2 regions of the Micromonospora rifamycinica genome follow, and region 1 is predicted to be linked to the other one. Evidence: predicted binding sites of a transcription regulator. Region 1 holds the regulator's gene; the other holds the start of a gene.

Region 1 (6,612 bases):
GTACGTGTCGAACAGACCGCCCTACCGGGAATCGGCGTACGTCATGACCTGATGACGGAGTCCGGACGTCGGCTCGGAGTGGTCTCCCACCGCAATGGCCGCCGCGATCTTGTCCTTTATGACCCGGATGATCCTGACTCCTGCCAGCATGACATCCCGCTCACCGACGACGAGGCCGAGGCGCTGGCCGACATCCTCGGCGCGTCGCTGATGCTGGGTCAGCTCTCCGGTCTGCGCGACCAGGCGGCCGGGCTGCTCACCGAGCAGATCGCCATCCCGGCCGGTTCGAAGTACGTCAACAAGCGGCTCGGTGACACCAAGGCACGCACCCGCACCAGCGCCTCGATCGTGGCGGTGCTCCGGCAGGGCGAGGTCAACGTCTCGCCCGATCCCACCTTCCGCTTCGCGGCCGGTGACGTGGTGGTCGTGGTCGGTACCCGGCAGGGTCTCGACGGGGTGACCGCCATCCTCGCCGACAGTGACCCGGACGGCTGAGGCGGATGCACGAAACCACGACCCTGCTCATCGAGGTCGGCGCGCTCCTGCTCCTGCTCGGGCTGCTCGGCCGGCTCAGCCGCCGGTTCGGCGTCTCCCCCATCCCCCTCTACCTGCTCGCCGGTCTCGCGTTCGGCCACGGTGGCCTGCTCCCGCTGGCCGCGAGCGAGGAGTTCTTCGCCGTCGGCGCCGAGATCGGCGTCATCCTGCTGCTGGTCATGCTCGGCCTGGAGTACAGCGCCAACGAGCTGGTCGGCAATCTGCGCTCGGCGGCCCCGGCCGGCCTGATCGACGCGGCGCTCAACGCCCTGCCCGGTTTCGGCTTCGCACTGCTGCTCGGCTGGGGCTGGGTGGCCGCCGTGGTGCTCGGCGGCATCACCTGGATCTCGTCCTCCGGGGTGATCGCCAAGGTCCTCGGCGACCTCGGCCGGGTCGGTAACCGGGAGACCCCGGTCATCCTCTCCGTGCTGGTGATCGAGGACCTGGCGATGGCCCTCTACCTGCCGCTGGTCACCGCGCTGCTGGCCGGCGTGGGCCTGGTCAAGGGCGGGATGGCGCTGGGCATCGCGGTGCTCACCGTGGTGGTCGTGCTGGTGGTCGCCATCCGCTTCGGCCACCTGATCTCCGCCGCCCTCTCGGCGAAGGACCCGGAGGCCCTGCTGCTCGGGGTGCTCGGCCTGACCCTGCTGGTCGCCGGCATCGCCGCCCGGCTCCAGGTCTCCGCCGCCGTCGGGGCGTTCCTGGTCGGCATCGCCCTGTCCGGGCCGGTGGCGCACCACGCCACCGAGCTGCTCTCCCCGCTGCGGGACCTCTTCGCCGCGGTCTTCTTCGTCTTCTTCGGCCTGGTCACCGACCCCCGGGACATGCCGCCGGTGCTGCTGCCCGCGATCGTGCTGGCCGTGGTCACCATGGGGACGAAGCTGCTCACCGGCTACCTGGCGGCCCGACGGGCCGGGATCGCCGAGCCCGGCCGCTGGCGGGCCGGCTTCGCGTTGATGCCGCGTGGCGAGTTCTCCATCGTCATCGCGGGTCTCGCCGTCGCCGCCGGCACCGTCGAGCCCAAGCTGGCGGCGCTCGCCACGGCGTACGTGCTGATCACCGTGATCACTGGGCCGATGCTCGCCCGACTGCCCGACATGCGCTGGTTCAAGCAGCGGCTCCGGCGACGGATCGCCGCCCAGCATCCCCGGCCGGTCCCCGCCACCGAGTGAGAATCCCCTGGCCAGGTCGACTTGTTGGGCGGCCTGGCCAGGGACTCCGTTGCATAATTGCGCCCGGCGGGGTCTTCCGCCGGCCGGGCGGCGGCGGCTAGCGTTGCGCCCCAGCAAGCCAGGGTCCGCGGGTGGCCGGAGGCGCCCCGCGGCTGCGAGCGGAAGGTTGCCGGTGAACGCGCAGGGTCCGACGTTCCGCGGCTTCGCCAACCCCGTCGACCCGTCGCCGACGGAGTTGCGGGCCTGGGCTTACCAACCCGACTCGGTGCCGTTGACCTCCCTACCACAGGACTGGGACCTGCTGGTCGCCGGTGACCACCTGGTGTCCACCCTCTTCGAGCTGGCCATGGATCCGGCCTGTCCGGCCCGCCGGTTCGCCCTGCACTGCCTCTACATCTACGCGGCCGACGGCATCCGGACGAACTTCCGCGCCCATCCCCGGCGGCGCTTCCGCAAGCTCGTGGAGCAGGCCGAACGCGACGGCGACGAACTGGTGCGCAACTGGGCGCACAACAGCCGGGTGCTGCTGGCCCGACAGGAACTCTTCACCTACCACGACTGGTGCGAGGGCGGCCTGGTCCGGGACAACCGCCGCCTCGGCTGAGCGGGCACCCCGGCCCGGCCGCAGCGGCGGTCGGCTGCCCGGCACCGACGACGGCCCCTCCGGTCGTACCGGCGCCTTCGCATTCCACCGGCGACCGGCCGGGGTGGCGAAGCGCCGGAGCGATCACGTCGTCCCCCTCCCCGCGGCCACTGTGCGACCCGGCGAGGTACGACGACTCCGGCCCATCACGCAGTGCCATCGAGGCCCCACCCCCACCATCCACCCCCGCACCCTTTGCTCTGCCGCCCTGACAGCGACAGTCACGATGGGTAGCTGCACCTTGATGCGAGCAGAGAGCGCTCTCAATGCTCAACTGCAGGCCACATCGGGTGGTGCCGCGATGGCAGCAGAGCAAAGCGGAGCAGGGTGACAGGCAGGGGGAGCCGCCTCGGTCACGATGGGCAACCTTACGGAAAGTTACTCTCTGCAATCTACGGAGGCCCAGCGGGCGAGTCGTCCGGGTAGGCGGGTGATCGGGCGACAGGACGGCGAACGGGCCGGGATCCCCCGTGGATCCCGGCCCGCACGTCGGCGGATCGTCAGCCTTCCGATCCGCCCTGGTCCCGGTGTCGCTCCTCGGCCCGCCCCCGGTCCACGCCCCGGTCGGCCGGGTCGGCGAACCTGCCGTTCTTCACCGTGTCGGAGAACTTGCCCCCGGTGACCCGGTCGAACTGCTCCCGGACGTTCTCGGCCACCTTGTCGAGCCGCTTCTCGGCCTGCCGGGCCACCTTCTTCGCCGATTCCGCCACGGTTCCCCCCGCCATCGGAGCCCGGATTATCCGGTCGGTCCTGATTGAGAGGTTAGCGGAGCAGCCGCCGTGCCGCTGCGGAATCCGCGATCCCCGCCGGCACCACGCCCACCCGTCCAGCCCGCCGACCACGACACGGCGGCGTCCGGCACCGGGGCACCGCCGCGCCCACCCGGCACACCGGGCGGGCCGGCGGTCAGCGGCCGGGGGTACGGCGGGGACGCCAGACGACAAGCGCCGTCGAGGTGCGGCTGGTCGGCACCAGGTCACCCCGGGAGAAACCGCTGGCCAGCGTCTCCAGCTCGGCGATCCGCCGGTACGCGGCATCCAGCTCCGCCTCCAGCCGGGCCACCCGCTGCTGGGCCTGCTCCACCAGGCGTTCCAGGCCGATGATCCGCTTCACCCCGGCCAGGTTGACGCCCTCGTCCTGACTGAGCCGCTGCACCTCGCGCAGCAGCACCACGTCGCGCACGCTGTAGCGTCGGCCGCCACCGGCCGCCCGGCCGGCCTGCACCAGGCCGAGCCGGTCGTACTGACGCAGCGTCTGCGGGTGCATGCCCGCCATCCGTGCCGCGACCGAGATCATCAGCACCTTGGCCTCGTAGGCAGGGTCACCCGAACCGACGAACCCGTCCGACATCCCACTCACCTCCGCACCCGTCCACCGGTCAACCGACCCGACGCACCCGCGCGTCGAGATGTTCCCGGGCCGCCGGCGGCGTCGCGGCGGCGAACGACTCCAGGGCCGCCCGTGCCTCGTCCGACACCGTCGCCGGCACCACCACGTCCAGCGTGACCAGCAGGTCGCCGGCCTGGCCGTCCCGCCGGACCACACCCTTGCCCCGGGCCCGCAGCACCCGCCCGGACGGGGTGCCCGGCGGGACGCGCAGGGTCACCGCGCCGTCCAACGTGGGCACCCGCAGGTCGGTGCCGAGCACCGCCTCGGCGAAGGTGATCGGCACGACCAGGGTCAGGTCGTCGCCGGTACGCCCGAACAGCTCGTCCGGGCGGACCTTCACCTGGACGAACAGGTCACCCGCCGGCCCGCCGCGCTGGCCCGGCTCGCCCCGCCCGGCCAGCCGGATGCGCTGGCCGTCAGCCACCCCGGCGGGGAAGCGGACGTTCAGCGTGCGGGTCTTGGTGACCCCGCCGGTGCCCCGGCACTCGGGGCACTTCTCCTCGACGATCGTCCCGACGCCCTGGCAGTTGCGGCACGGCTCGGAGAAGCTGAACGACCCCTGGTCACGGGTGGTCACTCCGGCACCGTGGCAGACCGGGCAGGTGGTCGGCTGGGTACCCGGCTTGGCGCCGTTGCCGTGACAGGTGTCGCAGATCCCGGGTGCCCGCAGGCTCAACGGCAGGGTCACGCCCCGGACCGCGTCGCCGAAGTCGAGGGCGACCTCGGCCTCCACGTCCCGGCCCCGGGCCGGACCCCGCGCCCGCGACGCACCGGGGCCACCGGAACCGCCGGAGAAGATCGAGCTGAACAGGTCGGTGAAGCCGCCGCCGCCGAACCGGGTGTCCCCGCCACCGCCGCCGCCGAACAGGTCGGAGACGTCGAACGGGACGCCGCCGGGCTGACCCGCACCACCCGCGCCCCGGCGGAACGCGCCCGAGCCGAACAGCGAGCGCATCTCGTCGTACTCGCGGCGTTTGGTGTCGTCGCCGAGCACCGCGTACGCCTCGGAGACGCCCTTGAACCGCTCCTCGGCCTGCGGATCGCCGGGGTTGTGGTCCGGGTGCGACTCCCGCGCCAGCTTCCGGTACGACTTCTTGATCTCGTCAGAGGAGGCGGACTTCTCCACGCCCAACGTGGCGTAGAAGTCCTTCTCGATCCAGTCCTTGGAGCTCACCGGTCCACCCCCTTGAGTGAGATGTGGCCCGGTCGCCCCGCCCGCCGGGGACGGCGGGCGGGGCGACCGGATGGCCGTGCACTATTCCGGGTCGGCGACCGCGACCATCGCCGGCCGCAGCAGCCGCTCGCCGAGCAGGTACCCCCGGCGCATCACCTGCACGCAGGTGGGCTCCTCGACGTCCGGTGAGGTCTGGTGCGCGACCGCCTCGTGCCGGGTGGGGTCGAACGGGTCGCCCTGTTCGCCGAAGGGCGTGAGGCCGAACTTGCCCAGCGCCGTGGTGAGCTGCTCGGCCACCGTGCCGAACGGCCCGACCAGGTCGCCGTGCTCCCGGGCCCGGTCCAGGTCGTCCAGGATCGGCAGCAGCGCCGCGAGTACCGAGCCGGTCGCCTGCTCCTGCACCACGCCCCGGTCGCGGTCCACCCGCTTGCGGTAGTTGGCGTACTCGGCCGACACCCGTTGCAGGTCCCGGGTCCGCTCGTCCAACTCGCCGCGGACGGCTTCCAACTCGGCGCCGAGCGGCGAGCCCGTCGCGCTGCCGTCGACCGGCTGGGCGGGGGCGTCCACCACCGGCGGGCCGGTCGGCGCCGGGTCGTCGAGCGTGGTCGCCTCGGCTTCGATCTCGTCGACCACCACCTCGGCCTCCTCGACCAGCCCTTCGGCCGGGACGTCCGCCCCGGCGTCGGCGGCGGCGGGGGGGTCCTCGGTCCTACCGAGCTGGTGATCGTCCCGGATGACGACCCGCGGCCCGTCGTCGGCGGGCGCGGAGCCACCCGGCGCCGGCCCGGAGGCGCCCGGGTCGGCGGCTCGTGGCTTCTCCGTCATACGACTACCTCGATCCCTGTGCGGTGCCGGTGCGGACCGTCACTTCTTGTCCTCGTCCACGATCTCCGCGTCGACCACGTCGTCCGCGCCACCGGCCTTCGGGCCACCGGCCGCACCGGCCGCGCCCGCGCCGGCCGCACCCGCGCCCGGACCGGCCTCGCCCGGCTGCTCGCCCTGCTCGGCCTGCTGCGCGTAGAGCAGCGAACCGGCCTGCTGGGAGACCTGGGCCAGCCGCTCGTGGGCCGCCTTGATCTTCTCGATGTCCTGGCCGCCGAGCGCGCCACGCAGCTCACCGAGGGCCTCGTTGAGCTGGTCCCGGTTCTCGGTGGGCAGCTTGTCGCCGCTCTCGGCGAGGAACTTCTCGGTCTGCCACTGGAGCGCCTCGGCCACGTTGCGGGCCTCGGCCTCCTCCCGGCGACGCTTGTCGTCGTCGGCGTGCTCCTCGGCGTCCCGGCGCATCCGCTCGATGTCGTCCTTCGGCAGCGAGGAGCCGCCGGTGATCGTCATCTTCTGTTCCTTGCCGGTGCCCAGGTCCTTGGCGTGCACGTTGACGATGCCGTTGGCGTCGATGTCGAAGGTGACCTCGACCTGCGGCACGCCGCGCGGCGCCGGCGGGAGGCCGGTCAGCTCGAAGGTGCCGAGCTTCTTGTTGTACGCCGCGATCTCGCGCTCGCCCTGGAACACCTGGATCAGCACCGACGGCTGGTTGTCGTCGGCCGTGGTGAAGACCTCGGAGCGCTTGGTCGGGATGGTGGTGTTGCGCTCGATGAGCTTGGTGAAGATGCCACCCTTGGTCTCGATGCCCAGGCTCAGCGGGGTCACGTCGAGCAGCAGGACGTCCTTGACCTCGCCCTTGAGCACACCGGCCTGCAGGG
Region 2 (6,612 bases), 3.1 Mb from region 1:
CCGCCACCGACGACGCCCGGCTGCGGCCGGTGCCGGCCGGTGCCGCGCCGCTGGTCGTCCGGGCCGGGCAGGCGGTGTACGGCCCCCGTCGGCTCGGTGACCTGGTGGCGCGGCGGCCGGCCGGGGTCACCGGGCACCAGTGGAGTTCGGCCGTGCGGGAGGAGTTCGACCACGTCGTCTGCGCCGCCGGCACCGGTGTCCCGTTGTTCGCCCTGACCGTCGGCCCCGTCGCGGCGGCCGGTTCGGCGCGGCAGCGGGCCGAGCGGACGTGCGCGGCGGTGTGCGCGGCGGTGGGCCTGCCGGTGCTACGGATCGGCTCGCCGACGCTGCGGGCCGCCGGACACGGCCGCCGGATCGTCACGTACCTGGTCGACGCGCGTGCCTACACCGCCGGTGCGGCCCCGGACGAGCCGGACGACGCCCGGGTCGACTACCGCGACATCGTCGGCCGGCTGCCGGACGGGCGCACCGGCCCGGTCAACGATCTCGGCGCGCTGTCCCGGGCGGCGGCCGTCGAGGCGTACGTGTCGCGGCGGCTCAGTGACCCGATCGTGCGCGGACTGCACGTGCGCTGGCACGGTGCGGTGGCCGAGGGCTGGAGCTGGGTCGAGGTGCGGCCCGGCCGGTGCCTGGTGGAACGGGTCACCGTGCACGGCAGCCGGCTTGACTGCGGGGTGGATCCCGGCCGGCTGGCCGAGGATCTCGCGGCCGTGGCGGTGGGCGACCGGCTGGCCGACGTCGAGTGCGACGACGCCACCCTGCTCGACCGGGACGAGCTGCGCCGACAGATCCGTGCCCTGCGGAACCGGCGTGACGAGCTGAGTACGCCGTTCGCCTTCGACCATCTCTGCGTGGACTGACCCACCGGAACGACCCGCCGTCATTTACCGGCGACGGTTGGTGACATTCCGGCCCGCCCGGAAAACAGTCCCGGTTCCTTCGGATCGTGTTGAACCTTCGCCCGAGCCGGCCCGTACCTAAGCGGGAATGGACAGGATCTTCCCAGCCGCGCCACCCGACGCGGCGGACGGTGCGGAAAGGCATCGTCGGCCATCGACGTGCGACCGGAACGTCGCAGTGCCCCTCGACGGGGGCGACGGACCCGAATGGGCGTCTCCTCGTCGGGGACACGAGTCAGGTACCGGATCGAGAAGGAGAGCAATTCGATGCGCAGGTCCACAGGGGCACGCCGGTCATCCGGTAACGCGCGGAGCAAGCGGCTGCTGGCGGCGGTCGGTGCGCTCGTCGTCTTCGGCGGTATCGCCGCCGTCACCCAGATCTCATCGGCCGGGGACAAGCCGCGGCAGCAGACCCGCAACGTCTCGTCGGCCTGCGTCGCACCGAGCCCCGGTGCCACCTCGCCGAGCGGGCGCGGCAGCACCACCCAGACGTGGCAGAACGGTCGCTGGGTTCGGAACCACTGGGGTGACGGGCAGATGTCCGTCGCCGAATGCCAGGCGGTCAAGGCCGGCAACGCCCCGGTGACCACGCTGGCCTCCACGGTGGCCTGCCCGGAGGTCACCCCGCGGCTGCCGCAGATCCCGGCCCAGGCCAAGGCCGAGGTGGACAAGGAACTGGCCCTGCTCAAGACCCAGATCGACGACGCCAACAAGCGGTTGGCCGCCGAGGGGCGCAACGGGAAGGCGTTCATCGACAACGCCATCCTCGGCCCGCTGGCCGACAAGCGTCGGTCCGCGTTGAACCGGATCGCCACCGCGATCGGCCGGTTCGCCCAGCGCCCGCAGGGCCTGGAGCAGCTCGCCGGCTGCCAGGTGGCGGCCAACAACGGCGGCCAGAACAACGGCGGCAACAACAACGGCGGCCAGAACGGCGGCCAGAACAACGGCGGTCAGAACGGCGGCAACAACAACGGCGGCAACAACAACGGCGGCCAGAACGGCAACAACGGCAACGCGCTGGGCGTGCTCGCCAAGGACTGCGCCAACAGCCGGTTGCAGCCGCACGACGGCTTCCAGAACGGCAACCGCTGCGTCAGCACCGCGTTCGGCGAGGTCGGCGCGGCGGCCAACAACCCGTCGCTGCTGATCACGCAGTTCCCGAACCAGGTGCAGCGCAACCAGGCCTTCAGCCTGAAGGTCTCCACCCGTAACCTGGTCCGGGACCGCTTCCTGGCGGCCGGGCAGGGCGGTTACTACCTGGAGAGCTCGGTACTCAACGGGCAGGGCCTGACCCGTGGTCACTTCCACACCGCCTGCCGGATGCTGCAGAACACCAACCAGGCGCCGTCCAACCCGCAGGACGTCCCGGCGTTCTTCGTGGCCACCGAGGACGGTAAGGGCGGCAACCAGTCCGACGACGTGACCATCCAGATCCCGGGCCTGCCGCAGTCGGGTACGGCGCAGTGCGCGGTCTGGGCCGGTGACGGCTCGCACCGGGTGCCGATGATGGAGCGGGCCAACCAGACCCCCGCCTTCGACGTGGTGCGTATCCGGGTCAACTGACCGACACGGACGACGGCTGCGGGCCGTCCCGGGGGAGACCCCGGGGCGGCCCGCAGCTCTGTGTCGTCCCTCCGGGGTGGGTCGGCAACGGTTTTCGCCGCCCCGCCACCGCGTGGAAATTGTGTACAGCGCAAATGCGCCGGGGGCACGCTGATATCCCAGCGTGACCCCGGCGCACCCGATCGTGATCCGACCTGCCGGTCAGCGGTTCTTCCACGCCTCCACGACCGAGACCGGGATGCGGCCGCGCTCGGAAATCTCGTGGCCGTTCTTGGTGGCCCATTCCCGGATCGCCCGGTTCTGCTCGCGATCCATTCCCGAGACACCGGCCCGAGCTGGGCGGCGGGCCGGACGGCCGGCCTCGACCACACCGCGCCCCATTCGACGGCCAGCGGTGATGTAGGCGTCCAGCGCCTTGCGCAGCACCCCCGCGTTCTCGTCGGAGAGGTCGATGGTGTACGCCGCCCCGTCCAGGCTGAACTCGACGGTCCGATCGGCCTTTCCGCCGTCGAGGTCGTCGGTCAGAACGGTGATTACTTTCCTTGCCATCGCCATTACTCCCTGTGTTGAGCGGGGTGTGCTAAGAGTTTGACGTATCTGACGGCAAATCCGCAACAAAATGCCTCTCCTTCATTTGGCGGGTCGCGCCAATCCTGGGAAATCCCGCACCGGGCAATGCTGGGCACTGCGGTCGGCGGCATCCGGAGTGTGTCCTGGGTCACAGGGTGGAACACGGGGCACGGTTTGTGACTTGAGTGAGACACGCTCAACTAGACCCGATGGCAGGTGTCCGATGGCAACCCTTCCGGTACTTCCCCTCACCGACGTCGTCCTGCTGCCCGGCATGGTCATCCCGGTGACCCTGGACCCGACCACCCAGGCCGCCGTGGACGCGGCGCGGGCCAGCGGCGACAAGACCCTGCTCGCCGTGCCGCGCATCGACGGCGAGTACGGCCCCGTCGGCACGATCGCCACCATCGAGAAGGTGGGCCGGCTCCCCGACGGTGAACCCGCCGCGGTGGTGCGCGGCCTGGCCCGGGCCCGGATCGGCTCCGGGGTTCCCGGCCCCGGCGCGGCCCTCTGGGTGGAGGCCACCCGACTCGACGAACCCGCTCCCGCCGGTCGCGCCCGCGACCTGGCCCGGGAGTACCGCGCCCTGATGACCTCGGTCCTCCAGCAGCGGGGCGCCTGGCAGGTCATCGACGCGATGGAACGGATGACCGACCTGTCCGAACTCGCCGACGCGGCCGGCTACGCGCCCTGGCTCAGCCTGCCGCAGAAGACCGAGCTGCTGGCCGCGCCCGACGTCACCGCCCGGCTGGAGCTCCTGGTCGGTTGGGTGAAGGAGCACCTGGCCGAGCAGGAGGTGACCGAGCAGATCAACAGCGACGTCCGGGAGGGGCTGGAGAAGTCCCAGCGGGAGTTCCTGCTCCGCCAGCAGCTCTCCGCGATCCGCAAGGAACTGGGCGAGGACGAGCCGGACGGTTCCGCCGACTACCGTTCCCGGGTGGAGTCCGCCGACCTGCCGGACAAGGTCCGCGAGGCGGCGCTGCGCGAGGTCGGCAAGCTGGAGCGGGCCAGCGACGCCTCCCCGGAGGCCGGCTGGATCCGCACCTGGCTGGACACGGTGCTGGAGATGCCGTGGAGCACCCGTACCGAGGACAACACCGACCTGGCGGCGGCCCGCGCGGTGCTCGACGCCGACCACGCCGGCCTGGCCGACGTGAAGGACCGCATCCTGGAGTACCTGGCGGTGCGCAACCGTCGGGCCGAGCGCAACCTCGGCGTGGTCGGCGGACGCGGCTCCGGCGCGGTGCTCGCCCTCGCCGGTCCGCCCGGCGTCGGCAAGACCAGCCTCGGTGAGTCGGTGGCCCGTGCGTTGGGCCGCAACTTCGTCCGGGTGTCGCTCGGCGGCGTCCGCGACGAGGCCGAGATCCGCGGCCACCGGCGCACCTACGTGGGCGCGCTGCCCGGCCGGATCGTCCGTGCCCTGCGCGAGGCCGGCTCGATGAACCCGGTGGTGCTCCTCGACGAGGTGGACAAGCTGGCCGTCGGGTACGCCGGCGATCCGGCCGCCGCCCTGCTGGAGGTGCTCGACCCGGCGCAGAACCACACCTTCCGGGACCACTACCTGGAGGTCGACCTCGACCTGTCCGACGTGCTGTTCCTGGCCACCGCCAACGTGGTGGAGACCGTCCCCGGCCCGCTGCTGGACCGGATGGAACTGGTCACCCTGGACGGTTACACCGAGGACGAGAAGGTCGCCATCGCCCGCGACCACCTGCTGCCCCGGCAGCTCCAGCGGGCCGGGCTGACCACCGACGAGGCCACCGTGGCCGACGAGGCACTCGCCCGGATCGCGGGGGAGTACACCCGGGAGGCCGGCGTACGGCAGCTCGAACGGGCGCTGGCGAAGATCCTGCGTAAGGTCGCGGTCACCCTGGCCACCGACCCGGCCCCGGTCCGGGTGGACACCGGCAACCTGGCCCGTTACCTGGGCCGGCCGAAGTTCACCCCGGAGTCGGCGGAGCGGACGGCGGTGCCCGGCGTGGCCACCGGCCTGGCGGTCACCGGCGCGGGTGGCGACGTGCTCTTCATCGAGGCGACCAGCATGGAGGGTGAGCCCGGGTTGACCCTGACCGGGCAGCTCGGCGACGTGATGAAGGAGTCGGCGCACATCGCCTGGTCGTACCTGCGGGCCAACGGACGGCGGTACGGGCTGGACCCGAACGTCCTCGCCGGACACCGGATCCACCTGCACGTCCCGGCGGGCGCGGTGCCCAAGGACGGACCGAGCGCCGGCATCACCATGGTCACCGCGCTGGCCTCCCTGGTGACCGGCCGGCCGGTGCGGCCCGAGTTCGGGATGACCGGCGAGGTGACGCTCTCCGGGCGGGTGCTGCCGATCGGCGGGGTCAAGCAGAAGCTGCTCGCCGCGCACCGGGCCGGACTGACCGAGGTGATCATCCCGGCCCGGAACGAACCGGACCTCGACGACCTGCCCACCGAGGTCCGCGAGGCGCTGACCGTGCACACCCTGGCCGACGTGGCGGACGTGCTGGCCCTGGCGTTGCGCCCGGCCGAGATCGAGGCCGGGGCGCTCGGCGGTCAGCCGGTCGGCGCCGCCTGAGGCGTCCCGTCCGACACACCGTCCCGTCCGAACACCGTCCCCTCTGACGACCGGTCCGTTCCCGACGTCCCGTCCGGGCGTCGGGGGCGGACCGGCCCGTAGCCTGGACGTTCCCGTTTCCCGCATCCGTCACCGCACGGTGGCACCCCCCGGAGGCGATCTTCCGTGAACGTGTTCCTGTGGATCCTGCAGATCCTGCTCGCCGCACTCTTCGCCGGCGCGGGACTGACCAAGCTGAGCCAACCCAAGGAGAAGCTGCGCGACCGGATGAGCTGGGTGGAGAACGTGCCACCCGCCCAGGTCAAGGCGCTCGGCGCGGCCGAGGTGCTGGCCGCGGTCGGGTTGGTCCTGCCCGGCCTCACCGGCATCGCCACGGTGCTCACCCCGCTGGCCGCCGTCGGGCTGGTGATCGTGATGGCCGGCGCGGTCGTGGTGCACGCCCGGGCCAAGGAACACCCCGGCACCGCGCTGACCGCGGTGCTGCTGGTGCTGGCGGCGATCGTGGCCTGGGGCCGGTTCGGGCCGTACCCGCTCTGAGCACCCGCGACCGGCCCGCGCCCCGTCCCGGGCGCGGGCCGGTCACCCGGGGGTGTCAGTGCCCCTCGCCGCCGCGGTCGCGCCGTACGGTCGCCTTGCGGCCCTTGATGGTGCTGTTGCGCAGTCCCGCGATCACCTCGTCGGCGACAGCCTGCGGCACCTCCACGAGGGAGAACCGGTCGGCGATCTCGATCGAGCCGATGTCCCGGCCGCTCACCCGGGTCTCCCCGGTGATCGCACCGACCAGGTCCTGCGGGCGGACCCCGGCGCGGCGACCCAGGCCGATGAAGACCTGCGCGGTGCCGCCGGTACGGGGGCGGCCGCCCCCGCCGCGCCGGTCGCCGCCCCGGCCGTCGAACCCGGGCCGGGACTCGCGGGGCGGGCGGACCGTCACCTGCGGGATCTCCTCCTCGTCGTCGGAGCCGGGCAGGGCCGCCTCGTGGGCCAGCTTGACGGCCGCCAGCGCCACCTCCATCAGGTCGA

The links. The regulator HspR, encoded in region 1, represses chaperone genes until heat shock. The targets are predictions, from matches to a motif close to TTGAGTNNNNNNNACTCAA.
Region 2: a site for HspR is predicted at 3,214-3,232, ahead of lon (endopeptidase La). Genes of this name have one in related genera too.

The regions. Positions count from the first base shown of each region.
Region 1 is NZ_LT607752.1:4,266,153-4,272,764, forward strand. It holds gene GA0070623_RS17690 (cation:proton antiporter regulatory subunit) at 1-495, shown strand, start outside; gene GA0070623_RS17695 (cation:proton antiporter) at 501-1,706, shown strand; gene GA0070623_RS17700 (hypothetical protein) at 1,879-2,310, shown strand; gene GA0070623_RS17705 (hypothetical protein) at 2,850-3,074, opposite strand; gene GA0070623_RS17710 (heat shock protein transcriptional repressor HspR) at 3,256-3,699, opposite strand; gene dnaJ (molecular chaperone DnaJ) at 3,728-4,912, opposite strand; gene grpE (nucleotide exchange factor GrpE) at 4,994-5,737, opposite strand; gene dnaK (molecular chaperone DnaK) at 5,777-6,612, opposite strand, start outside.
Region 2 is NZ_LT607752.1:1,139,595-1,146,206, reverse strand. It holds gene GA0070623_RS04840 (hypothetical protein) at 1-860, shown strand, start outside; gene GA0070623_RS04835 (hypothetical protein) at 1,167-2,462, shown strand; gene GA0070623_RS04830 (histone-like nucleoid-structuring protein Lsr2) at 2,664-3,011, opposite strand; gene lon (endopeptidase La) at 3,256-5,592, shown strand; gene GA0070623_RS04820 (DoxX family protein) at 5,758-6,129, shown strand; gene GA0070623_RS04815 (DEAD/DEAH box helicase) at 6,185-6,612, opposite strand, start outside.